DNA from 2 places in the Marinilactibacillus sp. GCM10026970 genome. Region 1 is predicted to be linked to the other one. Evidence: riboswitches for the same ligand, from Rfam matches in the RefSeq annotation. Region 1 holds a riboswitch; the other holds the start of a gene.
The links. A riboswitch is a leader RNA that binds a small molecule or an ion and turns the genes downstream of it on or off. The one in region 1 is predicted to bind FMN.
Positions count from the first base shown of each region.

Region 2: another riboswitch for FMN. It lies ahead of ACFP65_RS11345 (ECF transporter S component); the one in region 1 lies ahead of ribD (bifunctional diaminohydroxyphosphoribosylaminopyrimidine deaminase/5-amino-6-(5-phosphoribosylamino)uracil reductase RibD).

Region 1 covers NZ_JBHSUL010000002.1:100,026-116,182, forward strand. Annotated here, with positions in the region: gene ACFP65_RS00845 (phosphate/phosphite/phosphonate ABC transporter substrate-binding protein) at 1-120, shown strand, start outside; gene phnC (phosphonate ABC transporter ATP-binding protein) at 227-1,006, shown strand; gene phnE (phosphonate ABC transporter, permease protein PhnE) at 1,019-1,846, shown strand; gene phnE (phosphonate ABC transporter, permease protein PhnE) at 1,861-2,676, shown strand; gene ACFP65_RS00865 (MATE family efflux transporter) at 2,781-4,103, shown strand; gene ACFP65_RS00870 (DUF1697 domain-containing protein) at 4,266-4,598, shown strand; gene ACFP65_RS00875 (hypothetical protein) at 4,595-4,822, shown strand; FMN riboswitch at 5,164-5,277, shown strand; gene ribD (bifunctional diaminohydroxyphosphoribosylaminopyrimidine deaminase/5-amino-6-(5-phosphoribosylamino)uracil reductase RibD) at 5,506-6,588, shown strand; gene ACFP65_RS00885 (riboflavin synthase) at 6,603-7,256, shown strand; gene ACFP65_RS00890 (bifunctional 3,4-dihydroxy-2-butanone-4-phosphate synthase/GTP cyclohydrolase II) at 7,271-8,458, shown strand; gene ribE (6,7-dimethyl-8-ribityllumazine synthase) at 8,484-8,945, shown strand; gene ACFP65_RS00900 (glycosyl hydrolase family 95 catalytic domain-containing protein) at 9,301-11,577, shown strand; gene ACFP65_RS00905 (sensor histidine kinase) at 11,561-13,360, shown strand; gene ACFP65_RS00910 (response regulator transcription factor) at 13,362-14,855, shown strand; gene ACFP65_RS00915 (DUF624 domain-containing protein) at 14,852-15,517, shown strand; gene ACFP65_RS00920 (ABC transporter permease) at 15,662-16,157, shown strand, end outside.
Region 2 covers NZ_JBHSUL010000034.1:104,019-120,175, reverse strand. Annotated here, with positions in the region: gene lysA (diaminopimelate decarboxylase) at 1-735, shown strand, start outside; gene ACFP65_RS11375 (GNAT family N-acetyltransferase) at 757-1,113, shown strand; gene ACFP65_RS11370 (segregation and condensation protein A) at 1,141-1,887, shown strand; gene scpB (SMC-Scp complex subunit ScpB) at 1,915-2,478, shown strand; gene ACFP65_RS11360 (pseudouridine synthase) at 2,499-3,224, shown strand; gene ACFP65_RS11355 (response regulator transcription factor) at 3,390-4,151, shown strand; gene ACFP65_RS11350 (sensor histidine kinase) at 4,161-5,984, shown strand; FMN riboswitch at 6,060-6,182, shown strand; gene ACFP65_RS11345 (ECF transporter S component) at 6,369-6,980, shown strand; gene ACFP65_RS11340 (helix-turn-helix domain-containing protein) at 7,092-8,180, shown strand; gene ACFP65_RS11335 (RecQ family ATP-dependent DNA helicase) at 8,146-9,600, shown strand; gene ACFP65_RS11330 (LysM peptidoglycan-binding domain-containing protein) at 9,649-10,311, shown strand; gene cmk ((d)CMP kinase) at 10,348-11,034, shown strand; gene rpsA (30S ribosomal protein S1) at 11,246-12,535, shown strand; gene der (ribosome biogenesis GTPase Der) at 12,682-13,995, shown strand; gene ACFP65_RS11310 (HU family DNA-binding protein) at 14,321-14,596, shown strand; gene glnA (type I glutamate--ammonia ligase) at 14,832-16,157, shown strand, end outside.

The DNA.
Region 1 (16,157 bases):
ACAGATGAAGGTAAAGAAATCATCTCAATCTACTCTCACGAAGGATACGAAAAATCTGAAAGTTCAGATTACGATGTAGAACGTGAAGCACAACAAATCCTTAGAGATTTGACAAACTAATCAATAGAAGTCATTAAACTTAATACTCAATACCCAAAGATCAAGCTAGGAGACTCAATCTCCTGGCTTTCTTTTTGAGTATGTCTTAGAAAGGACAACGTGAATTATGATCGAATTTATTAATGTAAATAAAACCTATCCGAATGGGGTTACTGCATTAAAAGACGTAAACTTGAAGATTGAACAAGGAGAATTTGTAGCGATTATCGGCTTGTCTGGAGCAGGTAAATCTACTTTGATCCGTTGTATTAATCGGATGCATGAAATCAATGAAGGTACATTAAATGTAGACGGAGTAAATGTAAGTAATTTAAAAGGAAAACAAGTGAGAGACTTCCGCCGTAAAATCGGTATGATTTTCCAATCTTTCAACCTTGTAACGAGAACGACTGTATTAAACAATGTACTGGTTTCTTCTGTTCCAGAATTGTCTTTTTGGAGAAAAACATTAGGATTATTTCCTAAAGAGAAAAAGATTGCAGCTCTTGAAGCATTGGATAAAGTCGGTATTTTAGATAAAGCTTACAACCGTGTAGATCAACTGTCTGGTGGACAGCAACAGCGTGTAGCACTAGCGCGTACGTTAGCTCAGAATCCTTCAATCATCTTAGCGGATGAGCCCGTAGCTTCTTTGGATCCGGTAACGGCAAAAGTTGTTATGGACGATTTCAAACGTATCAATCGGGAAATGGAAATGTCTATTTTGATCAATATTCACCATGTTGAACTAGCTTTGGAATACGCAGACCGCGTTATCGGCGTTCGTAAAGGTGAAGTGGTTTATGATGGGAAATCAGAAGATGTAACACAAGATGTATTGAACAACATCTATGGTAGTTTGACTGAAGTTCCGCACATGGATGATCCTGAAGAAGCAAAAGTGTAAGGAGGAGAAACATTGGAAGAAACAGTTTACGATAAAATTTTCAAGCCGAAAACTTATACATTGGAAAATGGTAAAACAGTCAAACAAAGAGCTTCTAGAACACCATTGATTCTCTTGCTTGTGCTGATTGCTACGTATGCTTCATTTAGAACGACGGGCGCAGACTTATCTTTATTATGGAAACGTGGTAACCAGTTTTTTGTTATTATTATTGGAATGTTCCCACCAAACTTTGAGTTTCTTTCAAACATTTGGGAACCCTTATTCGATACCATTCAAATGTCTTTATTAGGATCGCTTGCTGGTGCGCTAGTAGCTGTACCGTTAGCCTTACTTTCGTCTAGCAACATCATTAAAAATACATTCGTTAATGGATTCTTTAAGTTCTTTTTAAGTATTTTAAGAACTTTACCTACATTGGTTCTGGCACTAATTTTTACCTTTTTATTCGGATTAGGGACAATGGCAGGGATGTTATCCATTTTCATCTTTACGTCTTCTTACGTCGGAAAACTAATGTATGAACACATTGAAAATGTGGACATGGGCGCTTTTGAAGCAAATGAATCAATGGGATTATCAAAGGTAGAAGCTTTCAGATATGCGATTATTCCAGAAGTATTACCAACATACTTGTCAGTATCACTGTATGCATTTGAAGGAAACGTTAGATATGCGGCAATTTTAGGATACGTAGGCGCTGGTGGTATTGGTCTGGTTCTTAACGAGCGTCTGGGCTGGAGAGACTATCCTAGTGTGGGAATGGTTCTTTTAGTTTTGATGATCGTAGTGTTCATTATTGAACGGATCAGCGAATACTTCAGACGTAAATTGTCTTAGAGAGGAAGAGTTAAATGAACGAAGCAATTCAAACACAATATAACAAAGCTCCAAACCGTAAATTGTACTTTGTGACAATATCAATCATTATACTGGCTCTTCTGATCTGGTCATTTATAGGGGTCGATATTACAGGTTTAGATCAAAAGGGGACAGGTCTGGCAGTCAACATTGTCAGAGGGATTGTAACGCCAGATTTAGAATTCTTATTCGACTTTTCAACTCAAGGTGTACCGTATCTATTGTATGAAACTATTGCGATCGCTTTACTGGGAACCGTATTTGGTTCCTTGCTGGCTATTCCCATTTCATTTTTGATGGCGCCAAGTGTAGTCAGTGGACCAGTGGCTTATATCACAAGGCTGGTTGTAATCTTTATTCGTACGATTCCATCACTTGTTTACGGGATTATGTTTATCCGTGTAACAGGTCCAGGCGCTTACGCAGGGGTACTCACGATGTCGATCACTTCGATTGGTATGATTTCTAGGCTGTACGTCGACGTTATTGAAAATCTAGACCGTGGTGTACTAGAAGCAATGACTTCAATGGGTTGTACTACGTATCAGAAAATTCGTTATGGTATTTTACCACAGCTATTTTCAAGTTTCCTATCAACAACGATTTATCGTTTCGATATGAACTTGCGTGATGCGACGATTTTAGGATTGGTTGGTGCTGGTGGTATCGGTGCACCACTGATTTTTGCCATGAGATCTTACCGTTGGAACCAAGTTGGATCTATTTTGATTGGGTTAGTCGTACTGATTCTTTTAGTGGAACTATTCTCAAACAAACTAAGATCTAGATTAGTTAGCGGAACAAAATAAAATATAGTATACTCGAGAAGTTGCATCTTGGAAAAGATGCAGCTTTTTATTATAATTGGAAAGCGCCGGTTTTGAATAATTATACCGTGCTGCGGAGGGTTTAAATGAATACCAATAAATTATTTTTTAAATATGTCAGTTTAAATGTTTTAGGTATGATCGGAATTTCTTTGTATATTCTAGCGGATACTTTTTTTATTGCACAAGCTTTGGGCTCCAACGGGATCGCTTCTTTGAATTTAAGTATACCGGCTTACGGTGTGATCCACGGTATAGGGTTGATGCTAGGACTGGGTGGTGCTTCACGCTTTAGCATACTGAATGCACAGCGAAAAACGAAAGAAGCCCGAAGTGTTTACACACAATCCCTTCTATTTGGATTGATTGTGGGCATTGTGTTTTCTATTATAGGTGTCATAGGAGCGGACAATATTGCACGCATGCTTGGTGCTAATAACGAAACGTTCGCGAACACATCCATCTATCTGAGAACATTACTATTCTTTTCTCCATTTTTTATTTTGAATAATGCCATGCAATCTTTTGTTAGAAATGATGGAGATCCGTCACTAGCAATGTACGGTATGTTACTGGGCAGTTTCTTGAATATTGTGTTGGACTATATTTTTATTTTTCCATTGGATATGGGGATGTTTGGAGCAGCTCTAGCAACGAGTATTGCACCGATCAGCAGTTTGGCCATCTTAAGTATGCACTTTAGATGCCCAACGAATCAGCTGAAGTTTGTATTTCAAGGGATTCAGCTAAAAGTGATGAAAGATATCTGTTACTTGGGTGCAGCTGGATTTATCAATGAAATTGCGGCAGCGGTTGTTATGTTTTCCTTTAATACCATTATTTTTACGCTTGAAGGAAATTTAGGATTAGCCGCATACGGTATTGTCGCCAACATCTCCTTTGTTGTCTTATCCTTGTTCACGGGGGTCGCACAAGGGGCGCAGCCGCTGTTAAGTGATAGCTATGGGCTCAAAGATTTAGACAAAATGAAACACGTATTAAGACTGTCAATAGCCACTGCGCTTTCTATTAGCACGCTAATTTATGTCTCGACTTTTGTATTTAGAGACGGTATTGTCTCTGCTTTTAATAGTGACCAGAATCTTCACGTAAAAGAGATGGCGATTGTTGGTCTTTTAATTTACTTTATGGGATTTTTCTTTGCTGGCGCAAATACAATTTTGACGACGTATTTCAGTGCAACAGATCAACCAAGATTAGCTTTATTCTTTTCACTGCTTCGAGGTGGATTTATTATCATTCCAGTTGTTTTACTACTGAGTTACCTGTATGGAATGACTGGTGTGTGGTCTTCTTATGTAGTAGCGGAAGCCGTAGTCGTCGGTTGGATCATGATCAAGATGAATCCAAAAAAACGGATTAAGCAGAAAAAAATTTCTACAAAATAAATTTATAACTAAATCAACCGCTGATTTGTTCAGTTACAGAACAGTTAACGGGTGTTTTTTATAGGATAATAGCTTTTAGAGACTTATTACATTAATAATTAAACATACGAAGAAAAATAAGCGTACAATAAATCTATCTTTTAGTTGAAAGGATTTGAGAGGATGGAAAAGTATATTGTGCTACTTCGAGGAATCAATGTCGGTGGAAAAAATAAAGTGAAGATGGCAGACTTGCGTACTGAGTTATTAAAAGAAGGATTTGAAACTGTTCAAACTTATATTCAAAGTGGAAATATAGTTGTTGAATCTAATCTATCCAGTAAAACCATCACCCAGAAAGTAGCGACTCTACTAACCCAAAAATTCAAATTAGATACGACTTCAGTAAAAATATTGACGTTAAGTAAAATCGTTTATGAATCCATTGTAATGGAAGCTCCTGAAGATTATGGGAAAATTGATCAGACGGTGGATTATCGTTACGATATCTCTTGATAGACATTACTGCTGAAGAAGCTATGAAAGAAGTTGATACACGTGACGGGATTGATCAATCTTGGTGCGGAACAAATGTAATCTATTACAGTAGACCTGGACCAACGCATCCGGATTATGCTAAAAGTGCATTAAGCAGACTTGCAAAAAAAGATATTTATCAGTCAATAACTGTTAGAAATTGGAACACAACCACAAGGCTATGGGAAATGATTCAAACCTGACACTTTACAATAAAAGTAATCATATAATCAGGAACTTCTAGTAGAGAATTGAGTAATTTCAAATGTATTATGATGTGTGGAAATTTACAAATCTTTCTATATTTTAAATAAGTTAAATACAAGAATCGATCTTAATCACTGTATATCAATTTTGGGGCTGAAATGCATTTCTAAGTATCTATTCAAAAGGATTTAACAGACATCAAACTTTCGTATTAGGGGACTGCAATGGTGGAAATGATTAATAAATAATTAGCTTTTTTGAAAATAGAAATAGGTATACAGAAGAAAAAGTTGTTGACAAAAGATTTTTGACTCTTTATTCTTGAGTTACAAAAGTGAATAGTCTTCAGGGCAGGGTGAAAGTCCCTACCGGTGGTAAAGCCCACGAGCCGTAAGGCAGATTCGGTTAAATTCCGAAGCCGACAGTACAGTCTGGATGAAAGAAGACATTGAATGATATAGTGAATATTCTGAGAGTCTGTAATTATTGACTTTTAGGATAATAGCTAGTTGTATTCAGAATGCCCTGGGAAAAATTTTTTTCCAGGGTTTTTAGCGTTCTCTACTGTATAGGAACAACCGTATACTAGGAGTCTGTTTATTTGAATACCACTAATTTCAAAAGCCAAGCCCTGAATCTCATAAAGATTTGGGGCTTTTTTGATGGAAGGAGAATCTATATGGACAGAGTCTATATGAGAATGGCACTAAAGTTAGCAGAAAAAGGAAGAGGAAAAACTTCACCAAATCCGCTCGTAGGAGCGGTTATTGTTAAAGAAGGAAGCGTCATAGGTCAGGGATATCATGAACAATATGGGAGACCGCACGCTGAAGTTAACGCTATTAAAACCGCCACTGAGCCGGTGGAAGGCGCAACCATTTATGTCACACTTGAACCTTGCGTACATTTTGGGAAAACGCCACCGTGTACGGATTTAATTATTGAAAGCAAGATAAAAAAAGTCATCGTAGCTGCAATGGATCCCAATCCATTGATGGCCGGGAAAGGCATTCAACTTCTCCGAGAGGCTGGTATTGAAGTAAGAGAAGGCATACTTCGAAAAGAAAGTGAAAAATTAAACGAGGTATTCAATAAATTTATTACAACTCAAAAACCCTTTGTCATTATGAAGTATGCAATGACGTTAGATGGGAAAATTGCTACTGAATCAGGAAAATCCAAATGGATTTCATCTGAAAAATCCAGAAATCATGCGCATAAAACTAGAGGACAGGTAGCTGCAATATTGATAGGGATTGGAACGGTACTTAAAGATGACCCGCTACTAACTTCTCGCATTGAAGGGTTGTCGAATCCTATAAGGGTTGTACTAGATAGGAACTTGAATATACCAGAGTCATCAAAGCTTCTTCAGACTTTAAATCTAGCGCCTACGATTATTGTTACATCCGAATCAGCTTGTGTAGAGAAAATAGATCGACTGAAGCAAAAGGGTGTGCAGGTTTTATTGATGCAGTTAGATGACGGAACATTCGACTTCAAAAAACTAATGACGCTTTTAGGGGAAGATGGTATCGATAGTCTATTGATTGAAGGCGGGGCTTCAATTCACGCAGCGGCATTTGAAGCAGGTGTCGTAGATAAAGTTGCCGTGTACATTGCGCCTAAAATATTCGGAGGTCAAAATGCCTTATCGCCTATTGGGGGGAAAGGTATTCAGAGGGTCAGCGCAGCTGTGGAACTTAAAACGTATGAGTTAAGCCAACTAGGAGAAGATATCTTAATAGAAGGATATTTGTAAGAGGAGGAATTGAGGTGTTCACAGGAATAGTTGAAGAAATTGGAATAGTGACAAATATCAGGAAGTCTCGAAAATCTAGCCGAATAACCATTAGTGCGAGTAAAACCTTACAAGGAACAAAAATCGGAGACAGCATTATGGTTCAAGGTGTGTGCTTGACCGTAGAAAAAATGACTGCGCAAACCTTTGAAGCAGATGTCATGGCTGAAACAATGACTAGAACAAGTTTTCAACAGTTAACGAATCTATCTCGTGTAAATTTAGAACGTGCATTAACTTTAGAAGTACGGTTAGGTGGCCATATGGTCAGTGGACACATTGACGGAACGGGCATCATTAAAAGTTATCGACACGAAGAGAATGCAGTTTGGGTAACCGTAGAAACTGGATTCGAAAGTCTCAAGTATATAATCGAAAAAGGATCTATTTCTATAGACGGCATTAGCTTGACTGTCGTTTCAGTAACAAACACGACATTTTCTGTATCCATCATTCCACATACTGCTGAGGAAACTACATTGCTCAAACATACCGTGGGTGATTTGGTTAATTTAGAATGTGACCTTATTGGGAAATACGTAGAAAAACTGCTGAAAGTATCAAGTGAAAAAGCAATAAATCAGTCTTCGATAACAGAGAGTGTTTTATTGAATGCTGGATTTATTTAGATGGAGGCATAAGTATGTTCAATGATATAGAAGAACTAATTGAAGATATTAAAAACGGAAAAAATGTCATTATCGTAGATGACGAAAATAGAGAAAATGAAGGAGATATTATCTGCGCAGCAGAATTTGCAACACCAGAAAATATTAACTTTATGGCTAAATATGCTAGAGGACTCATCTGTATTCCTATGACACGAGAATATACAAATAAATTCGACTTATCTCAAATGGTTAGTCGAAATACGGATGACCATGGTACGGCCTTTACCGTTTCAATTGATTTTAAAGACACAACTACAGGAATATCAGCCCATGAAAGATCGCTCACAGCATTAAAGCTTGTGGAAGAAAAAACAGAAGCTAAAGATTTCAAACATCCGGGTCATATGTTTCCACTTGAAGCAGTAAAAGGAGGTGTTCTAAAAAGAATTGGGCACACAGAAGCGACAGTCGACCTCGCACGTCTTGCCGGCTTAAAGCCAGTTGGATTGTGTTGTGAAATCATGAACGAGGATGGGACGATGGCGAGAAGAGATGACCTGATTGGTTTCGCGGCTGAGCATGAGTTGAAAATTGGTACGATCAAAGATTTAGTGGAGTATCGAAAGAAAACGGAACAAATAATGCGTAAGGATTCTGTTGCGAAACTGCCAACGAAGTACGGAGAATTCACGATACACTCTTATCAGCATGCTTATACAAATGAGCATCATATCGCGCTTGTAATGGGAGATCTCAGTGACGGAGATCCGGTGTTGTGTAGAGTGCACTCGGAATGTCTGACAGGAGATGTTTTTGCATCGAAAAAGTGTGATTGTGGAGAACAATTAGACTTAGCTATGAAGAAGATTGCAGATGAAGGTAGAGGGATTCTGCTATATATGAGACAAGAAGGTAGAGGCATAGGTTTGATCAATAAAATTAGAGCATATGCTCTACAAGATCAAGGGCACGATACGATTCAAGCCAATATACTACTAGGATTACCAGTCGATGCTAGAGAGTATCATGAGTGTAAACAAATTTTCGATGATTTAAGAGTTAATCGATTAAATTTGATGACAAACAATCCTTTGAAAGTATCTAGTTTAAAAGCCTATGGATTAACGATTGAAAATCGAGTACCTATCAGCATAGAATCAAATATCTATGATCAAGATTATCTACGAACAAAAAAAGAAGAAATGGGTCATTACTTATAATGATACCTTGTATGGAGGAAAAAATATGAAAGTATTAGAAGGAAATTTGATTGCAGAAGATTTGAAAATTGGAATTGTCATTGCTCGATTCAATGAATTTATCGGATTTAAATTATTAGACGGGGCAGTAGATGCACTCATTAGACATGGTGTGAAGGAAACGGACATCAATGTTGCTTGGGTACCAGGGGCGTATGAAATTCCGTTGGTGTCTAAAAAGATGGCGGCTACAGGACAGTATGATGCAGTCATTACACTTGGTGCGGTTATTAAAGGATCAACTTCACACTATGATCATGTTTGTGCTGAAGTATCGAAAGGCGTGGCTTCAGCTTCTGATAGTACAGGCGTACCCGTATTATTCGGCGTACTCACAACGGATACGATCGAACAAGCGATTGAAAGAGCGGGGACCAAAGCAGGAAATAAAGGCTTTGAAGTAGCTATAGGAGCTATTGAAATGGCTAACTTGATGAAACAATTTTAAGAGGAACATGAAAAGAAAAATGAGATAAAGCAGGCAATATTCGTTAAAATAAAAAGAGATTGGGACAAAAGTTTCTGATTAACATTGTTTCGCAAAATCAGACAAGTAGAAAAGCCTTCAAATCAAGGGATAGATATCCTAGATTTGAAGGCTTTCTTCTATTTGGCTAGTTTTGTCCCAGCCTCTTTTTTGTAAAATGACTATAATTATATGAATTTTAAAAAAGAAATTGACAATCCTTGTGACGAATTGTATCGATCAAGATAAAGCGTATGATGAAATTATCTATAAACACCTGAAATTGTATGTTATAATTCTATAAAAATTAAGCGGTTACATAAAGGGAGCGGTTAGATTGACGGATTTTTTAAATAAAGGTGTTTGGAGTACGAAGCCAGCTGAGAAGTGGGAAGACGGTTATATCGTTGGGAATGGTGCACTGGGCGGCATATTATTTGGTTCGCCAAATGTATTTAACTTAGTCGCAAACCACCACACATTATTTCTAAAACAAAATAAAATGAACAACATTCCAGATATGTCAGATCACTTGGACTCGTTTAAAGCGATTATTGAGGCAAAAGGTTATCAAAAAGGTGTTGAATACTTTGAAAAAGTCGCTTTAGAAAAAGGCTATCAAGGGTTAACGATGAGTGATCCTTATCATCCGGGAAGTGAGATTCAGTTAGAGATAGAAGTAGACGGAAAATCCGTTACTGACTTTCAGCGACAACTAGATTATGAAAAAGGTCTAGCGATTGAAACTTTTGAAGCAAAAAAGCAACGATTCAAAAAGATACTTTTTTGTTCCAAAGCAAATGGAGCGTTATATTTAAAAATTGAATCGAACGATCCTTTCGATGTATCTTTTTCGCTGAAAGATTACCAGAACCCTGAGCTGAATCAGGAAATCGTTCAACTGACAGATTGTAGACTCGTTCAAAAATCGACCTATCTTGATCAAACTAGTTACGTTTCTAGCTTGGACTGGAATATTTCAGAAGGAACAGTTGCTGTTCATCAAGATCAGGTTGAAATCAAGCAGACAAGAGCCATCTGTTTTGCCTTATCTATCCATTCGGAAGCCGTAACCAATAGTATGGATGATTTTGAACAGATTCAGCAAGCGCATATTCAAGAATTTCAAGCAACCTATAATCAAGTCTCATTAACATTGGTTGATGATGAAGATAGAAGAAAGTCTTTAGATGAAATTGTTGAAGAGATGCACGAAATGCATACTGTTCCTATAGTGCTGTATGAGAAATTGTACGATGCAAGTCGTTATGTCATCCAGTCTATGACTGGGAAAGCTCTGCCAAACCTTCAAGGAATTTGGGGCGGAGACTTTTCGCCTGCCTGGAGTGGGGATTACACCTTGGACACCAACGTTCAGCTTGCCATTGCCTCTTTAGCGAGTCTTGGATTATTTGAACAGTTTGATGGCTTATTCAACAAAATGGCAGACTATCATGAGGACTTCAAAGAAAATGCTGCTCGTTATTACGGATGTCGCGGATACCTGATGCCTGTTCATGCAAGCACACGTGCGCTTCATGTACATTGGAATAGTGAATGGCCGATGGTTCTATGGACTGCTGGAGCCGGTTGGATGAGTCACTTTTACGATGAATATTTTGAATATACACAAGACAAGATTTTTCTGAAAGAAGTAGCGATACCTTTTTATATTGAAACACTCTTGTTCTACGAGGATTTCTTAACGATTCAAGAGGGAAAAGTGCATTTGAGACCAAGTTACTCAGCTGAGAATGGAATGGGGGATACGGCAACAATGGACATCGCCGTCATCAAAGAAACGATTTGGAATCTAAAAAAAGCTTATCAGTTGCTTGACGAACCAGTTCCTGAAAAGTATGAGCGATTATTGACCCAGCTACCGGATTATATGATTGATTCAGACGGTATTTTAAAAGAATGGATTGATGAAACCAAGGCCGAGCATTTTAATCATCGTCATTTTTCTAATTTGTACCCTGTATTTCAAAGTAAAGAAATCGATCAGAAATCACCTATTTTATGGGAAGCAGCGAATAAAGCATTTGATAAACGAATCGAAGCTTGGTTGTTGAATGAAGATGGCGATACGAGCTCTTCTCACGGTAGGATTCATGCAGCAATGTGTGGAATTGCGCTTGAGAGACCGAATGAAGTGGAAGCCGCGTTACGCGAGCTGGTTATCAATGAATCTTTTTTCCCATCCCTTGCGACTGCTCATTATAATCAAGCGCATGTGTTCAATGTAGATGCAAATGGCTCTTTCCCTAAAGTTCTTCACGATGCTCTAATCTATTCAGAGGCAGATGACGCTTTGACATTATTCAAAGCAACACCGAGGTGGTTGAGTAAGGGATCTTTAAAAGGTATTCGCTTGCCTAAAGATATACTCGTGGAACAACTGGAGTGGGATTTAGTAGGGAAAGAAAAAACCTGCCGTTTAACCTTACAGTCGGACCTGGACCAAACAGTTTCGGTTCAGTTGCAGCAGCAATATACTCAGGAAAAAACAAATGTAGATGTCATACAAGTCGTTTTGACCAATCAAAAAGCGCAAACGATAGACTTACAGTTTACAACGCTAGAGGATGTGTCCGATGGAGAAACCAACTAAACAAGGACGTTACATTTCGATCAAGCAAAAGTTACTTGGTTCTTATTTCATCATGTTGATTATTCCAATTTTGCTTGTTGGTATTTATTTGACAGCTAGTATCCGAACCAATCTAATCAACAATAAAATGGCGGAGATTGAAAATAACAACGAGCGGATCCAAATGGACTATGCAACGCTTTTGTCGTCCGTTACGAATGTTTCTGACTGGATTTATCAGGACGAAGACCTGGCTGATCTTGTACAAACGCAGTACACCAATCCTTATGATGTATATGAAGCGTACCAGGGTTACCAAATGTTTGAAGATTATTTGCGGTACTATGACGAGATTGAGCATATCCGTTTTTACGTTGATAATGATACATTAACGAGTACCACAGGAATTTATAACGCTAACGAAACCATCAGGAATACCGATTGGTACCAAAGCAGTGTAAGTGGAAACGGTGGCATTGAATGGCTCGTTTTGGAAGACGACATTACAAAAGATCAGCATTTGAACCTCATTCGTTCGGTCTACCGAAACTACGAGCTAGTCGGTGTACTGACGATTGCAGTGAACGAGAACATGGTCAAAAGTCTGCTAGCTGATTCAGCGAGTACTGTCTTTATCACATTAAATAACCAGACTCCGCTTTACAGCTATCCTGAATATGACAATATTCAAAATTCATATAATCAATATAGACCCGTTCTAGAAGCCGTTGAAGACACAGAAGGCAATTATGAAGCGCTCGACTCTCAGCGGTATGATCGAGAATTCACCTTGAACATTCGAGACGTTCACATTCCTAAAACCTTAGATTCTCAAATGCAGGTCGTGGGGGTCGTACCTACGGATAGTATATTACAGGATGTGAATAGTGATTTACGATTAGCCTACATGATCATTCTAGCAGTCTTGAGCCTCAGTATATTGATGCTGGCGATTTTCATCCGAACCTTTAACAAACGGATCCTCAAGTTGAAAGACGCAATGACAATGGTGGCTGCCGGACAATTTACGATTCAGCCTTCTATCAAAGGGAATGACGAGTTGTCTGATGTATACAAACATTTGGTGATGACGACGAAAAGTATCGAAGATCTGATGGAGCTGAATGCGGAACATATTGTGAATGAGAAAGACTGGGAATTACAAGTAAAAGACGCACAGTTCAAAATGCTCGCAAGTCAGATCAATCCCCATTTCTTGTATAACACACTCGAAATGATTCGAATGAAAGCACTAAGAAATCAAGACCGAGAAGTCGCGGAAATTGTCATGATTCTCAGTAAACTGATGCGAAAATCACTGGAAAGAAAACAGAAAGAAACGAAATTGAGTGAAGAGCTCGAGTTCACCGAACTGTATTTACAAATTCAAAAACTGAGATTCGGTGAACATATTGATTACGAAATCGAAAATACTACCCAACATGACTACACGATCGTACCATTGATCATTCAGCCACTTGTGGAAAATTCCTTTATTCATGGGATTGAACCAAAGATCGATAATGGGAATATTAAGATTAAAGTAGTAGAAGTAGAGGGTTACCTTGAGATCACGGTAAAAGATAATGGAATTGGAATGAAGTTAGATCAGTTGGAACAAATTCGAGCGCTATTGGCCTCTAATGGGGATAGTAGTCATTTAGGTGTTTACAATGTACACCAGCGTATACGGTTCACCTATGGTCCAAATTCTGGATTATCTATCGATAGCGTTGTAGGAGAAGGCACAGTAGCGAAGATCAGATTACCTATACAAGAACACCTTAATCGACAGGAGGAATAACATGTACACGGTTGTTTTAGTGGACGATGAACCGATTGTAAGAGAAGGCATGGCGTATATTATTGATTGGAAAAAAGAAGGGTTTCAAATTATCGATTCTGTAGATAATGGTGTATCAGGACTGGATGTTATCGAAGAAAAAAAGCCAGATCTTGTGATCACAGATATCAGAATGCCAGGATTAAATGGTCTAGAAATGGTCGAAGCAGCAAAAAAGCGTCAACTACATTCGAAATTCATTGTATTATCGGGCTATTCAGATTTTGAGTATGCACAAAAATCTGTGTCCTTAGGGGCGCTCCATTATTTATTGAAGCCAATCGATGATGTGCAGCTCACAGAAATTTTGAGAAAAATCAAATCGCAAATTGAAGAAGAGCAAACGAGAAAGACAGAACGTACACATGTAGAGAAATACTTGTTTGCGAATCAATTATTCTCTTACATCATGTATAGAGAAAAAGCGTTTGATCTAAGTCTCTTAAATCAATATCAGACATTTCGATTGATGAAAATTTCTAGTAGTGAAACGCGTGTCGATTTGCAGGTGCTGTTGGATTTTGAAAAAACATTGATTGGAGAAAAACACTTTTATACGTATACTGATGGCAGAACAATCTTGTTGCTGATCTGTAACGAAGAACAACATCAATTCGAGCGTGTCGTGAGACGTTTCAGCGAAGTAGAAAGTGTTCAGTTGAAGATCAGCTCAGTGACTGAAAAAAGTGAAGAACTACCGGTCCTTTATGACGAAATCAGAGGACTGGATAACTTATCTTATATTTTTCCGAATGAACAAATACTACTCAGCTCTCTTTTAAAAAAGAAAGCGGCTTATCCACTCTCGGTCAATCAGTTACTGACAAAACTCAAAAAAGCGATCAAAGATAACAATAAAAAACAAATCGAGAGCGTATTAGATGAATGTGTCGCGTTCTTTCAACATTCAAACAAATCAGTTGAAGAAGTTAAAAGAGATTGGTCATATATTTTTATTGAATGTGTTGAATTTCTAGAAGAAAGTATGCATAAACCAGTCAAGGAAATTGAAAAAGATAAAATCTTATCTATTATCTGGAAAGAGTCTTCTATTGACCAGACAGCTCACTTCTTGAAATTCACTTTCTACGATTTTGGCAGATTTTTCTACGAAGCTTTCGAAAAACAAGATATCGTAGAAGAAATCAAGCGACATACAAGGAAAAACTATCATTTGAATTTGAATTTAAAAGAATTGGCACAGCATTTTAACTACAGTCAATCTTATTTAGGGAAGAAATTCAAAGCAGATATGAAAGTCAGTTACCATGACTATTTGGATACAATCAGACTTAATAAAGCGAAGCAGTTTCTAGAAGAAGGTTCACTGTACGTTTACGAAATTGCCAAGATGGTTGGATATTCTAATTATGATTATTTCCATAAGAAATTCAAAAAACAGTTTGGGGTTAGTCCAAAAGGCTACCAGAAAGACCAGCAGGAGGAAGTTGAATGAAAGAGAAAAGTTCTACAGACACACTTTTTTATAAGGTTACTCAGCACATCTACTACTTTTTATTAACGAATGCCTATTTTCTAGTCAGCAATACACTGATTCTACTGGCGCTTATTCTATTACCGCTGAGTATTTCTAATATACTCATTTACGGGGTAGCACTGATTCCAACTGGTGCGAGCTTGACTGCGCTTTTTTATGCGATGGGGAAACTCTATAGAGAAAAGACGATTCACCCAACAAAGGATTACTGGAAAGCTTACCGAGATAATTTCATGGAAAGTACGAAGTATTGGTTGATAATCATTGCGGCGCTCATTATCTTGAGTGTAGACATTTTGTATGTACTTGAACGTGGATGGATTTTCTTGACGGTCATCAGTTTGATCGTATTAGCCATTTTAATGGTGACGATTATTTATGCATTTTCTATTTTGGCACGTTTTGAAGTTACCACTAAAAATCTCGTGATTTTTTCTATCCTACTACTCTTCAGAAATAAACTGAATTCATTGTCGCTTTTATTCTTACTGGTTGCCTTTATGGTAATTCTCTATGGGTTCGCTGGCTATGCGATGTTGTGCTTGTTTGCAATTGCAGGCTATTACTTTATGCGAAGCAATCATAAAATACTGGAAAAGCTGATGCAGGATTTTCAATGAGTTGAATAGATTCTCCGTAAAAAATGGTTACTTTTTGATAAAGTGTCCATTTTTTACTATGTTGAGGGCTGAATAGTACTATATTAATTGTAAGCGTTATCAATTATTATAAGGGTAAGAAATAAAACAAAGAGGGTGGTATAGATGGAATCTTCCAAAGTGATGGACGTGGAGAAGCAGGGATTGGTCAAATCTAGGCCAAGAAAAATACCGAAGAAAAGAATTACATGGGCAGCTATTAAACGACAAAAATTATTAATCCTAATGACTTTACCATTTGTTATCTGGTTATTGATCTTCGCTTATACACCATTGATCGGCTGGTTGGTAGCCTTTCAGGAATACAGACCCCAAAACGGATTTTTCGGATCTGAATGGGTAGGGCTCAAGCAATTCACGGCACTATTCAATGACTCACTGTTTTACACAGCATTAAAGAACACATTAGGCATGGGTGGATTAGGACTCATATTCGGAACAGGTACAGCTATCACGTTTTCCCTATTACTGAATGAATTAAGATTTTCAAGGTTCAAAAAGTTCACGCAAACAATTTCTTATTTACCACATTTCGTATCTTGGGTTGTTGTCGCAAACTTAGTCACAACCGTTCTAGCCAATACAGGTGTCATCAATGAGC
Region 2 (16,157 bases), on a different contig from region 1:
CAATCTCTGAAATATATTGATGTTATTGGATTGCACGCCCACATTGGTTCGCAGATTTTTGAAACCACAGGATATGAAGCCGTTATTGAGCGTTTAATGCAACATTCAAAAGAATGGCAAGATCTTTTTAACTTTGATCTTAAAGTATTGAACGTGGGCGGTGGATTTGGTATTCGGTACACAAATGAAGATGCGCCTCTACCCATCAAAGATTATGCTATCAGTATAATGAGAAGTGTTAAACAATATTCAAAAGAACTTGGTCTTGAGTTGCCTGAAATCTGGGTTGAACCAGGGAGAAGTATAGTCGGTGAAGCAGGAACGACACTTTATACTGTAGGTACTCAAAAAACGATTCCTGAAGTTAGAAAATATGTATCAGTAGATGGTGGAATGGCAGACAACATCCGACCAGCTTTATATGATGCAAAATATACTGGTGTATTGGCAAACAAAGTTTACGCACAGTATTATACAAAAGTGTCTATTGCAGGAAAAGCTTGCGAAAGTGGAGACATGCTGATTTGGGATCTATCGTTACCTGAGGTGGAACAAGGAGATTATCTAGCGGTTTTGAGTACAGGAGCTTACGGATACTCAATGGCGAGTAATTATAACCGCCTACCAAGACCAGCTGTTGTTTTTGTAGAAGATGGTAAAGATTTCCTAGCAATCAGAAGAGAGCGCTACGAAGACTTTTTAAACTTAGAGCAATCAGTGGACTCGAAATACTAAACCACTTTGAGGAGGTAGAGTATGTTAACGGAATACAAATCGGATTACCATAAGATTACTATGGGGCTATTATCTTATGTGCCAGATCTTAAAGAAACAACGAGATTGACAAAAGAATTGGAATGGTATAAGCAAGAAGACAATCGTCAACTTTATTTATGGAAAAGCGATGAGACAAATGACTTCGCCGGAGTACTCGGTGTTGAAGTTGAAGATGAATTTGTGTTGGTAAGACATATTTCAATCAATCCATCGTACCGAGATGAAGGGCTAGCGCATCAGATACTAGACGCAGCAGCAGCAAAATTCTCACCTAGACAGTTAGTTGGAACGATCGAAACGAGTTCTCTTATAACAAAGTGGCATACTGAAGATTAAGTTAAAGCGACTAAAAGGAAAATAGATATGAGTGAAAATTGGGAAGTGAACTTAGATGTATTTGAAGGGCCTTTAGACCTTCTTTTACATCTGATCAATAAATATGAGATCGACATTTACGATATTCCGATTGCCAGAATTACGGCTCAGTATATGGATTATCTTCACGCAATGAAAAGTCTACAATTAGATGTTGCTGGAGAATACTTAGTAATGGCTGCTACGCTGATGTCTATCAAAAGTCAGTTACTTGTTCCACGTAACGATAGCTGGGATGAAGAGGGAGAAGACTTTATCCCTGAACATGAAGATCCAAGAGAAGAATTGATGGATATGTTGATTGAGTATAGGAAATTTAAAAATGCTGCTAATCAACTTGACCAGAAACAACTGGAAAGATCTGTTTTTTTCACCAAAGAACCTGCGGATGTTTCTGAATTTCAAAAAAATGTTCCTCTAGAGAACGGTGAAATACAATTGCAAGATTTGATTGATGCTTTTAAAACAGTGATGAAAAGAAGCGAATTAAGAGAACCGGAACTGACTACGATTGAAACAGAGGAAATAACAGTAGCAGATCGTATGGAATGGATTGAATCAGAACTTAGAGGCCGATACAGAACAAAAGTCGCTTTTCAGGAGTTGTTTAGCCACTATTCTAGAAAAGACATCGTCGTAACGTTTCTTGCTTTACTTGAACTCATTAAAGAAAACAAAGTAGCTTTTACTCAAGAAGAAACTTACTCGGATATCGAGTTATCTTATATCGGTTAGATTATTAGTAGAGAGGGAGGGGATTAAATGAACGAAACGGCGGTATATGAGTCACTGTTATTTGTGGCTGGAGATGAGGGGCTTACTTTGAAGGAGATGGCTAAACTCACGAATGCTACAACAGAACATGTACTTGTTTCACTCGAAAAATTGCTAAATGATTATAATTCTAGAGATACGAGTGCTTTGACAATTATAGAAACAGCCAATAAATATAGACTTGTTACGAAAGAGACCTACTCTAGCGTCGTAAGTAATTATGCTCAGTCTCCCTTAATGCAGAAGTTAAGTAAGGCTTTACTGGAAACACTAGCAATTATTGCATATAAACAACCCATTACTAGAATGGAAATCGAAGAAATTAGAGGTGTGCAACTTGCAACAGCACTCCATAAATTAAGATTGCGTGATCTTATTCAAGAGGTTGGAAGACTTGAAGCGCCAGGAAGACCCGTTTTATATGGTACAACGGATTATTTTCTAGATTACTTTGGATTAAATACTCTATCAGAATTACCAGAGCTAAGAATGGAAGAAGAAACTGAGGAAACGTCTTTATTTTTTGAAAGTTTCCAGCAGTCATTTGAATAAAAAATAGAAGGAGGAGTTATATGGATAGATTACAGAAAGTCATGGCTCACGCGGGCATTGCATCAAGAAGAAAATCTGAAAGTATGATTGAAGAAGGACGCGTAAAAGTTAATGGAAAAGTCATGACGGAACTTGGATACCAAGTGAAAAAACATGATACGATCTCTGTAGACGATGTGCCGATTCAAAAAGAGAAACCAGTATACTTCTTGTTAAACAAACCTAGAGGGGTCGTATCAACAGTTGATGATCCAAAAAATAGAGATACGGTTGTTCAATTACTCCAAGAAGTTGAAGAACGAATTTATCCAGTAGGACGATTGGATTACGATACGACAGGTGTATTGTTACTGACCAATGATGGCGAATTAGCAAACAAATTGATGCACCCGAAATATTCTGTTGAAAAAACGTACATCGCAAAAGTAAACGGAAGAATGACAAGAGAAGACGTTATGCATCTTGAAAAAGGTGTTGTTTTTGATAAGGTGAAATCAGCTCCTGCGAAAGCAAGAATCATTGATTATGATAGAAAAAGAGATATCTCAACTGTTGAATTAACCATTCATGAAGGTAAAAATCATCAAGTTAAGAAAATGATGCAGGCAATTAAACATCCAGTAGAAAAATTGACTAGAACTCACTATGGATTTTTAACGGTAGAAGGCATGCAGTCTGGTGTATGGAGAGAACTCAAACAATTTGAGGTCAACAAGCTTAAACAACTAGTGGATGAAGAAGTTTAATCATTGATTCTTGACGTATAAGATCGGCTAGAGCGATTCCAGTTGGAATTAGTGGCGCATTCATCTTATCTTAGTTATAATTAAACTTGAGTAGGATATAATATTGTACTAGTTACGTATTATAATATAAAGTCAATAGTATCACGTGCTAAGGAGTGTCTAATCGTGACGGATGAAAAATTACAAGGCAGTACAGAACAGCAAGCGAAAAAAATATTGGTGGTTGACGATGAAAATCGTATTCGTAGATTATTGAGAATGTATCTAGAAAAGGCCAAATATGAGATTGACGAAGCTGAAAACGGAAAAATCGCATTACAATTAGCACTAGAAAATGATTACGACTTAATTCTTTTAGACCTTATGATGCCTGAAATGGACGGAATCGAAGCTGCTGAAGAATTGCGAAAAGAAAAAGATACACCCATTATGATGCTTACAGCAAAAGGTGAAGAATTGAATCGTATTCAGGGATTCGAAGTCGGGGCCGACGATTATATTGTCAAACCTTTCAGTCCAAGAGAAATTGTATTAAGAGTTTCTGCGATTCTTAAGAGAACTCAATCCGGTAGTGGAAGCATGAATAAAGCTGCCGATGTCTCTGATACATTGACTTTACCGCATCTTGAGATCGATAACGATTCTAGACGTGTAACAGCTGACGGCCGATCAGTAAATCTGACGCCGAAAGAATATGATCTTTTACACTATCTGATGTCTTCTCCTGATCAGATTTTTGGTAGAGAACAATTATTAAGAGAAGTCTGGAAATACGAATTCTTTGGTGATTTAAGAACAGTCGATACACACGTGAAACGTTTGCGTGAAAAATTAAAAAAAGAATCCCAAACCGCTGCTAAAATGATTGAAACTGTATGGGGGCTTGGATATAAACTGAACTCATACCCTCATGAAGAAGAGGAGTAGGATAGAAGTATGAAGCTGAATATCGTTGCGATAAGAGTTTGGCTGATTACTTCTGGACTTATCCTTATATCTCTTGTTGCCACATCTTTATTTTATGCCCAATTCTATTCCCAACAGATTAAGCAGAACTATTTGAATGACTACGAATCCTTTATTCATAACGTAGAAACCCTTTCTGAAAGTAATCCTGAATTTATAATGACTTATCTTCAGGAAGCTAATGTTATTCATGCGAAGCTCAATTTTGCAATTCGTTCTGAGGGTCAAGATGTTTATAACGAAGAAGAGTGGGATCTCCAATTTTCTGATGATATTTATCAGAGAGTAATCAACAATCCCAATTTAGTTGAAAAGATCGTGTCTGGTGAAGAAACTCAGATTCGTTCTGATTCAGATCCGGAATATGAAAGTAAAATACCCTATATCTTTCACGTCAAACATATTAATTTTCAAGGTGAACAATTGACATTTTATGCATATGCAGATTTGTCTTTTATCGCTGAAGTTGAACGCACAGTTTTCTATGCGTTAAGTTTACTTATTTTGTTTAGCGTATTTTTAAGTTACGCTTATTATTTATATTTACGTAGACATATATCGGAACCAATCAATGCCATGACGAATATTGCCTTTGATTATGCACGAGATGACTTTAGCCACCAACTACCGGTCTCAGGTAGAGATGACTTATCTGAACTTGCAATGGCAATGAATAAAATGGGGCATTCTCTCGAAACAAATAGAACCGTGGTCAGGCAGGAAAAAGAACTTTTATCTCATATCATGACAAGTATTGATACAGGAATTTTATATTATGATTCCGATCAGAGCCTGATTCTTTCCAATCCTGCTGGAGATTTATTCTTAACGCAATATCAAGTTGAAAAAGGTGATTTTTCAACGAAAGATGACTATATTGATATAGAGTTAAACTTAAAAGAAGCTGTTGAAACAAAGAAATTTTCTCAGTTCAATATTGAAATGGTCGAATTTTATTATGAGGTGACGATCTTACCTCTGATTGAAGACGATACTCTGGAAATTAGAGGCATTCTGGTTTCCACTAAGGACCTGACACATGAACACAGATTAGATAAAATGCGCGTTGACTTTATCAATAATATTTCGCATGAACTTAGAACGCCTTTAGTGATGGTTCAGGGTTATAGTGAAGCGATTATTGATGATATAGCTGAGACAATTGATGAGAAGAAAGAAATGGCTCAAATTATCAGTGATGAATCGCAACGGATGAATCGAATGGTTAATGAAATGCTTGATTTATCAAGAATGGAAGCTGGATTTATTGAGATTGAAAAAGATTCTCTAAACTTGAACCGTTACTTGAGTACACTCGTTTCTAGATTCAATAAAATGGCTTCAGAAGTCGACGTAAAATTAGCATTAGACGTTCCAGAAAAAATAATCGAATTACCTATTGATAAAGACAAGATGGACCAAGTTTTTGTGAATCTAATTAATAATGCAATTAGACACACCGGGATGACGGATAAATCTGCCAAGACGGTTACATTGAGGTTATTTGAAGATGAAAATCTAGAAGAAGTTATTATGGAAGTTAGAGATACAGGAACGGGTATCCCTAAAGAAGATGTTCCATATATCTTTGATCGATTCTTTAAAGCAGACAAATCTAGAAAAAATTATTCAGATAATGCATCAGGTACAGGAATTGGGTTATCTGTTGTGCAGAGTATTATTGAAGCACATGGAGGGCGCTTAAGTGTAGAATCTACACTTGGTAAAGGTTCAACCTTCATCATACATTTACCTATTGATCAAAATTCTACGAGTACTTTTGATTCGTTTTAAACGGAGCTGTTGACAATTCTGTACATTTTTGTATAATAGTAATGTGCTTATTAAAAATAAGCAAAAAATAATATGATTCATCTTCAGGGGCAGGGCGTAAATCCCGACCGGTGGTAAAGTCCACGAGCGAAACAATTGTTTTGCTGAACTGGTGTAATTCCAGTACCGACAGTATAGTCTGGTATAAAGAAGATGGAGCTTTTTGACTGAATCATTATGTCTATTTAGCTCTGTTCGTTTCCTGAGGTGGAACTGAACAGAGTTTTTGCATTTCTAGAGTGCATTCTCTGACCAGTCTCACTTCGAAATGTCGGAACAAAATAGAGGTAAGCATCAATAAGTTCAATACCCTAACCAGGATGAATCCTTCTAGGAGGATTTTCAATGTCAAGCAACAAAACGCAAAAAGTAGTTGGTATCGCAGTATTAGCTTCACTAGCATGGATCATTTCTATGTTTTCGTTTCCTATTTTACCCGGAGCATCTTTTCTGAAGATTGATTTTAGTGATCTCCCAGTATTATTCGGAATGTATATGTATGGACCTATAGGAGGTATGACCATTGCCTTTATTCGTTCTTTACTATCTTTCGTTCAAAAAGGTGGAGACATGGGTTTACCAATAGGTGATTCAGCGCAGTTTATCGCTTCTTTAGCTTATACGTTACCCATATACTTTATTATCACGAAAATGGGATTACGAACTAGAGAAAAAGTATTAGCTACTATAGCAAGTACATTATCATTAAGTGTCGTTATGGCTCTTTTGAATTGGGTATTCCTAATTCCTGCTTATATGGCTGTCATGGGGTTCAGTGTTGGACCGATTAGAGAGTATCTAGTCTACTCAATTGTTCCTTTCAATTTAATTAAAGGTCCAGTTGTAGGCATCATCTTTTTCGTGGCATTTCAAAAACTTAAACCTTGGTTAGTTAAATCAAGAACCAGACTTTATAAAAAACAGTCTAAACGATATGTTTTAGAAAATGAAAATTAAGCTTTATCAACTAGCGAATAGTTATGACAAAAGGCGGGTCAATATGACCGCCTTTTTTATATTGAAAAAATGGATTTGAACGTGTATTCTGAAAAGAAGAAGAGGTGAACTATGGCTACTCAAAATCGATACTTTTTATATTTTTTATTATCTTTTTTCAATAACCACTATCCATCAAAAAGCTCTCAACTGATTCATGTGTTTCATGGAAGAAGAACGCCTTCAATATTATATAAAGTTGAAAATGAGCAGCTGTTTCCTGCTTTCGGACTATTCAAAGAATTAAAAAAAGAACATTTAGAGCATTATCTACAGATACTTTCTTCTAAAAAGTTACTTCAAGGTAATGAAGAAGATGGATACCTTTTAACTTCGCTTGGATACAAAGCATTGACTCAGTATTTTGAACATAAAAAGTACCCGTCAGCTATTCGTTCTCTTGAAAATGCCACGCTCAGAAATTCATTTTATCTACAAATTCAATTGATTTCTCAAATATTTTCTGAGAAAAGATATGACAATAAAAAATATAGTCCTTCCATTAAGGAACCAATTGATCAAGAATCGGTTAAAGAATGGTTGAGCAAACAGGAAAAACCAATGGCTCAATTAGCTCTCCAGTGGGCAACCGAATTGTATGACTTACTTTTAATGTTTACAGAAGAGGAAGCAAGTATAATTGTTGGAAAATTAACTGGACATGATATCATCGGAAAAACTAATCGACAACTAGCGGAAAGCCTGGAAATGGAATCTGTAGAATTGAACGTACGCTTAAACAATACCTTCGAAAAACTGATTATCCAATCTAAAGCTTCTGAAGGTCTTTTATTAAATGATTTTGTAGCATATCTAGATCAACGTACATATCTCGGATTATCTAAAAGTACATACGATACGTATTTGATGATAAATGAAGGGTATAGTGTAGAACAGATTTCAGAAGTCAGGCAATTAAAGTTAAATACGATTAGAGAACATATCCTTGAAATTTATCTTATTCATCCAGACTTCAATATCCAGCCATATATTCCTGTAGACCAATATGAGCGTTTAAATAGGGCCTTTGAACAAAATTCCAAGTATTCCTATAAACAAGCAAAACAAGATCAGGAAGATCTGATGTTTATGTGGTTTAGACTAGTAGAGATTGAAAGGATTAGATATGGCAGAGAAAACGCTAGAGCAGATACTTTATGAAAAATTCAATTATAAAACCTTTAGATCTGGTCAGAAAGAAGCTATTCAAGCAGCCCTTCAAGAAGTAGACTCGGTGGTTATGTTACCAACAGGGAGTGGGAAATCAATCTGCTATCAATTACCTGCTTATATAAAAGAAGGGCTGGTTCTGATTGTCTCACCACTACTATCATTGATGCAAGACCAGGTTGAAAAACTTAAAAGTAATGGAGAACGGCAAGTAGCAGCTTTGAATAGCTTGTCGTCTAGAAACGAAAAAAAAAGAATTATGAAAAATCTTCATAAGTTGAAATTTCTTTATATTTCTCCAGAAATGATCCAGTTCGATTTCTTGATGATAAAACTTTCTCAACAAGACATTGCATTGTTTGTCGTTGACGAAGCTCATTGTATCTCTCAATGGGGAATGGATTTCCGACCAGATTATCTTAAAATTGGCGAAGCTAAAAGAAAACTGAATCATCCAACAACAATGGCCCTGACAGCTACAGCTACGGAACAAGTTCGTAGTGAAATCAAACAATCTTTAGACATAGATTCTATAGAAACTAGAGAAATCATCCACTCAGTAGACAGATCCTCGATAAAATTAAAAGTAGAAATCTGCGAGGGGAATAAAAAAGATCGCTTAAAGGAACTCGTTTATCAGTTGAAAAGTCCTGGAATTGTTTATTTTTCAAGCAAAAAACTGGCTGACGAACTGGCTTCAGTCTTGAGAACTGAACTAGGAATCCGAGCTGAGAGCTATCATTCTGATTTGACGATTGATGACAAGGTCAAAGTCCAGCAGCAGTTTATAGATAACTCGATTCAGGTTATTTGTGCAACAAGCGCTTTTGGAATGGGCATTGATAAACCAGATATAAGGTACGTTATCCATTACCATATGCCTTCTAATCCTGAGATGTACTTGCAAGAAATTGGAAGATGTAGCCGAGACGGTAAGGAAGGTATCGCTATCTTGCTTTTCGAGCAAGGAGATCAGTATCTACAAGTTAGACTACAAGAAAATAGCTTACCAGATGCATCTTTATTGGAATACATTTATAAGTATCAGCACAAAATCAAACAAGAGCAAACAGATCCTAAAGTTCAAATTGCCCAGTTTTATGTGAATGCCTCTATCCCCTATAGAGTCGCTTTACACCAGATAGAGGCTAGAGAACGTCTTAAAAAAGAGCAACTAGAATATATGATACAATACTTGTTCACCAAAGAATGTAAAAGAGCTCATCTGCTTCGATATTTCGATGAATCAATAATTGAAAAGCCAGAACATTGTTGTAGTCAGTGCACGGCAGCTTTGGAGACTTATTTCTTTGATGACGAAGAAAAGCATTCAACCGTTAAAAGCGTGACAATTGATTGGAGACTTCGTTTGAAACAATTGTATAAACTTGATGAGGAATCTATGAATTAAGCTGAAATATGATACAATAACTATGATAGAAATTGAGGAGGAATCACTATGAGTAAGAAAGATCGCGAGTCGATGGAAGAACTGTGGTCGAAACGATTTGATGAAGAAGTAGATTATGACGATCAGGCTATGTCTCGAAAAGCTAAACGAGAACGCGAGAAAAGTATTTCTCCTATCCTGACTGTTACAGTGGTATTTCTAGTGTTAATCATTGTTGTAACATTAGGTACATACGCTTGGTATAGTCAAAGAGAACCCAATTTTCCTAATTCAGAACAACCGACCGTCGAACAGCCAGCAACTAATGAACCAGAAGAAGAGCCCGAGGTCGAAGAAGAACCTGAAGTAGCTGAGGAACCAGAAGAGACTGAAGAAACAGTGGAAGAACGGGCTGAAGAAACTGTAGAAGAACCCGTGCAATCACAGCCGGAACCTGAGAGTGAGTCGGAAACCGAAACGACTGGAGAAAATCAACCAGCTAGTGAGCCAGTAGAATCTAATACAGATCAAGCAGCTGGCAATGCTGCTTCCGAAGAAGCAACCGAAACCACTGAGGAACCAGCATCCACAGGGGAAACGTATACGGTAAAAGCGGGAGATAACATGTATCGTATTGCCTTAAACCATGGAATGACTACACAGGAACTGATGCAATTAAATGGCTTGTCTAGTGAAACAGTCTTTGTGGGTCAAGTATTAAAAGTAAACTAATTAAAATAAATAAAAATTGAAAGTGTGAAGTATGTGTTGAATAATCAATTGGCTGTGGCCATAGATGGACCTGCTTCGTCAGGGAAAAGTACAGTGGCTAAAAAGATTGCTGATCACCTTGGCTTAATCTATGTGGATAGTGGAGCAATGTATCGAGCAATCACTTATATTGCTATAAAGAATCAGCTAGATTTGACGGACCAGAATGCAATCGTCAATGAACTGAATGAGTTAGTCATCGACTTTAAGAGATCGGATAACGTTCAACAGGTCTATTGCAATGATGTGGAAGTGACGATGGACATCAGACAAAATGATGTTACAAATGCAGTTTCTCTTGTCGCTGCTCATCCAGAAGTAAGAACGATATTGGTTCAGCGACAAAGAGAGATGGCCTCCAGTAAAAATGTGATCATGGACGGTCGTGATATTGGGACCGTGGTACTACCAAACGCCAATGTAAAGATCTTTTTGGTAGCGAGCGTAGACGAGCGAGCTGAGCGTAGACACAAAGAAAATTTGGAAAAAGGAATCGAATCTGATTTAACAAAATTAAAACAAGAAATCAGAGAGAGAGATTATAAGGATTCTACAAGAGCAGTTTCTCCATTGAAAAAAGCAGATGATGCAGTTGAAATCGATACAACAACCTTTTCTATTGAAGAAGTTACTAAAAAAATTGAATCCATTATCTTTGAAAAATACCCAGAATACCAGAAATAATTCGTTTCAAATGTTTTAGTGGAAAAATCAGCTTATTTTATGTACAATTAATAGAGTAGAAATATTGGCATTGGGAGGCACGTATATTATGACAGATAAAGAAAATACAAACGAATTAGAAAACAACAACACAGTGGATCAAGAATCACAAGAAGTTGCAGACGAGCAAGTGATTGTAAACTCAGCAGCTGGAACAGATCCAGAAGATGTAATGGCAGAAAACGAAGACGCTCAAGTTCAACCAGCTGTCGGTTCTTCAGATTCTGATTCAGAATCAATGTCAGACGTTTTAAAAGACGTTGTAGACATTACACCGGGAGACCTGGTTCAAGGTGAAGTTCTTGTAATTGACAGCGAAAAACAAGTCATCGTAGGACTTGGTGGAGGACAAGAAGGTATTATTCCTCCAAAAGAACTTTCAACTGAACGTTTTGAACATCCATCAGACGTTGTTAAAGTTGGCGACGTAATCGATGTAGTCGTTTTACGTGACGTAAAAGATAAAGAACAAGGAAGCTTTGTTCTTTCTAAAAAACGTGTAGATCAAAGAAAAGTCTGGGAAGAACTTCAAACTAAATTTGATAATGGTGAAACGATTGAAGCGCCAGTTACTCGTGTAGTTAAAGGTGGATTAACTGTAGATGCTGGAGTAAGAGGATTTGTTCCCGCTTCTCAAATGGATGTACAGTATGTAAGTGACCTGAACCAGTTTGAAGGTCAAACGTATACGTTTAAAATTCTTGAAATTGATCCTAACGAACGTCAATTAATTCTTTCTAGAAAAGCATTGATGGCTGCTGAACAGTCAAAAATCAAAGAAGAAGCTTTTGACGCATTAGAAGAAGGTTCAACAGTTAAAGGAACAGTTGTGAGATTGACAAACTTTGGTGCTTTCGTTAACCTTGGTGGCGTTGATGGACTTGTTCATATTTCTGAAATTTCTCATGAAAGAATTGGACATCCTAAAGAAAAATTAAACGCGGGTGACGAAGTTGATGTTAAAGTATTAAGTGTAGATAGAGATAAAGAACGTATTTCATTATCTATCAAAGATACTTTGGCTGGACCTTGGGATAACCTTGAAGAAGAATTACCTGAAGGATCGGTTGTTACAGGTAAAGTTAAACGCGTAACAGATTTTGGAGCATTTGTAGAAGTTAAACCGGGTGTTGAAGGTTTAGTTCACATTTCTGAAATGGCCCACAAACATGTAGAAACACCTCATGAAGTTGTGGCTAAAGATGAAGAAATTGAAGTGAAGGTACTAAGCGTGAGCCCTTCCGAAGAACGTATTTCATTAAGTATCAAAGCTTTGGAAGAAGCGCCTGAGCAAGCACCTAAGCCAGCTGCTAACAAATCTAAGAAACCATCATCATCTAAACCACAACAAGTAACTAAATCATCATTTGGTGACGACGATGATGAAGATGGCTCTTTCACTTTAGGTGACCAAATTGGCGATCAATTATCAAGCTTATTGAACAACGACGATCAAGAGTAAGCAAACCATATCTTTTAATTCATTAAAATGATAGCACCCAAACCCGCTGAAACGATTTTCTGTTTTTGTGGGGTTGGGTGTATGTTTTTGAAATGGTAAAATTATCAATATAGAATATTAAAACTCAAGAAAGAAGGTGAACGTTTATGACAAAACCGGTAGTAGCAATAGTTGGACGTCCAAACGTCGGAAAATCAACCATTTTTAATCGCATAGTAGGAGAACGTATCTCCATAGTAGAAGATGTTTCAGGCGTAACACGTGATAGAATTTATGCAAGTGCAGAATGGTTAGGGAAAGAGTTTACGTTGATTGATACTGGTGGTATAACGATGGAAGATGAACCGCTAAATGCGCAAATCAGAAATCAGGCTCAAATTGCTATTGAAGAAGCAGATGTGATTATTATGCTGGCTAGTATTCGTGAAGGTGTAACAGATGCCGATGAGCAAGTTGCGCCAATTTTATATCGTTCAGGAAAACCAGTCGTATTAGCTGTTAATAAAGCGGATAATCCAGAATCTAGAGCGTATAGTTATGAATTTTATTCTTTAGGCCTAGGAGATCCATTTCCAATTTCTGGTTCCCACGGCTTAGGGCTTGGAGACTTATTGGATGCGGTTGTTGCTGAATTTCCAGAAGATCTTGAAGAAGAATTTGATGAAGGAACAATCCGTTTTAGTTTAATTGGAAGACCAAACGTTGGTAAATCCAGCTTGGTAAATGCCATCATTGGTGAAGACCGAGTAATCGTTTCCGATATCGCTGGAACAACAAGAGAAGCCGTCGATACGAAATTCGAAACAGATGATGGGCGAGAGTTTGCTATTATAGATACAGCAGGTATTCGTAAAAAAGGTAAAGTCTATGAGAACACTGAAAAATATAGTGTCTTGAGAGCCATAAGAGCCATTGAAAGATCTGAAGTTGTCTTATGTGTCATCAATGCTGAAGAGGGCATTAGAGAACAAGATAAAAAAGTATTTGGTTATGCTCATGAAGCGGGGAAAGGTATCATTATTGTTGTCAATAAATGGGATACGGTTGAAAAAGAAACAAACACACTTAGAGATTTTGAGTTAGAAGTTAGAGAAGAATTCAGATATTTAAGTTACGCTCCAGTTATCTTTGTTTCAGCAATTTCTAAAAAACGCCTAGATAAGCTTCCTGATATCATTGAACGCGTTTATAGAAATCAGCATCTACGTATTCAATCGTCTATCTTAAACGACGTGGTGATGGATGCTGTAGCAACTAACCCAACACCAACAGATAAAGGTAGAAGGCTTAAAATTTACTATACAACTCAAGTGAGTGTGAGTCCGCCAACTTTTATTATCTTTGTAAATGATCCGGAATTACTACACTTTTCTTATAAACGTTATCTGGAGAATAGGTTTAGAGCAACATTTGATTTTGAAGGTACGCCTATTCATATTATAGCACGTAGACGTACGTAGACAGCCTATCTGCTTATTTTGCTCGCACCTAGGATATCACTAGGTAAACAGCCTATAGACAGTGTAAGCTTCTGTAAATCGAAATTAAAAATTTCTTTATAAGTCAAGTGAAAAAGGTTATGACGAAAGAAATAAAGTTTAGTGATTCTTTTCAACAAAATCATTGCAGTATCAACGTTTCTATGGTATCTTTTTAAATGAAATGTCGTAAGAAGACTATTTCACCCAACACATTCATTTTATGTTTAAAGGGATGTTTTTGAAAGATCGTAAGTCACATCTGATGGCTTACATAGATCTTCTTATGAGGAGGTGAAAATGTACGATGGCTAATAAAGCAGAATTAATCGAAAAAGTTTCAGCAGCAACTGACCTTACTAAAAAGGACGCTACTGCTGCAGTAGAATCAGTATTCGAAACAATTAAAGAATCACTAGCTAACGGAGAAAAAGTTCAAGTAATTGGCTTCGGTAACTTTGAAGTTCGTGATCGCGCTGCACGTAAAGGACGTAATCCTCAAACTGGGGAAGAAATCCAAATCCCTGCAAGCAAAGTACCTGCATTCAAAGCGGGTAAAGCTCTTAAAGATGCAGTAAAATAGTACGTAGAAAAAGTATATACTTTTATAGAGTCGCTGTTCCTTCGGGGGACAGTGCTCTTTTTGTTTTAAGACCTAAATCTATATAGATAGACCAACACAATGAACTACAAAATACATAATTGCTTGAAGACTTTCAATCTAGCAATATAGCCCTTATTATTTGACAATGATGAGGGTGTCCTTTAGTCTAATAAGAGACAAAATTATAAGAAACTGAAGGGATGAGTGTTGATCAATGTCCTCCTTTACCAAAGAGGAAATTTTAAAGCAAGCTAAAGAGAAAGAGGTACGCTTCTTGCGTCTTATGTTTACAGACATAGATGGCATTATAAAAAATGTAGAAGTACCTATCAGTCAGTTAGAAAAAGTGATGGATAATGAAATTGCCTTTGATGGTTCATCAATTGATGGATTTGTAGATATAGATCAAAGTGATATGAAACTTCATCCAGACCTAGATACATGGTTAGTTTTTCCGTGGGAACTTGAAACTGTAAAGGGAACCATCGCCAGATTTATCTGTGATGTCTATAATCCGGACGGAACGCCGTTTGCTGGTGATCCAAGAAGTAACCTTCGTCGAGTGTTGAAAGAAATGAATGAGGCTGGATTTACAAAGTTCAATCTAGGACCAGAGCCTGAATTCTTCTTATTTAAACTAGATGAAAACGGGAAACCTAGTAAAACTTTAAATGACAATGGTGGATATTTTGATCTAGCACCAACTGACTTAGCAGAAAATTGTCGTAGAGACATTGTTTTAGAATTAGAAGCACTTGGCTTTGAAATTGAAGCTAGTCATCACGAAGTTGCTCCTGGTCAACACGAAATCGACTGGAAATATGCCGATGCAATAGAAGCTTGCGATAATATTCAAACATTTAAATTAATCGTCAAAACTGTAGCACGTAAACATGGATTACATGCGACATTTATGCCTAAACCAACAGCGAATATTAGTGGTTCAGGAATGCATTTCAATATGTCTTTATTTACCGAGAAAGGTAACGCGTTTTTTGATGAAGAAAATGTTGATCAATTAAGTCACACTGCTTATCAGTTTATCGCTGGTATATTGGATCATGCTAAGTCTTATACAGCTATCTGTAATCCAATCGTTAACTCATATAAACGATTAACGCCAGGATTCGAAGCGCCCGTATATGTGGCTTGGTCAGGTACAAACCGCACACCTTTGGTACGTGTACCTGCTTCTAGAGGTATGTCTACACGAGTAGAATTGAGAAGTGTCGATCCTAGTGCAAATCCTTATCTCGCTTTAGCTGTATTACTTAAAGCCGGATTAAAGGGAATTAGCGAAGCGAGAACGGCTCCAGAACCAGTTAATAGAGATATTTTCAACATGGATCAAATTGAGAGAAATGAAAATAACATTGAATCTCTACCTAGAACGCTATACGAAGCTGTTCAAAATCTTAAAGAAGATGAAACGATTAAAGATGCTTTAGGGCAGCATATTTTTGAACGCTTTGTCTCAGCAAAAGAGCAAGATTGGTCTAACTACTCACTTGCAGTATCTGAATGGGAAACAGAACGATAT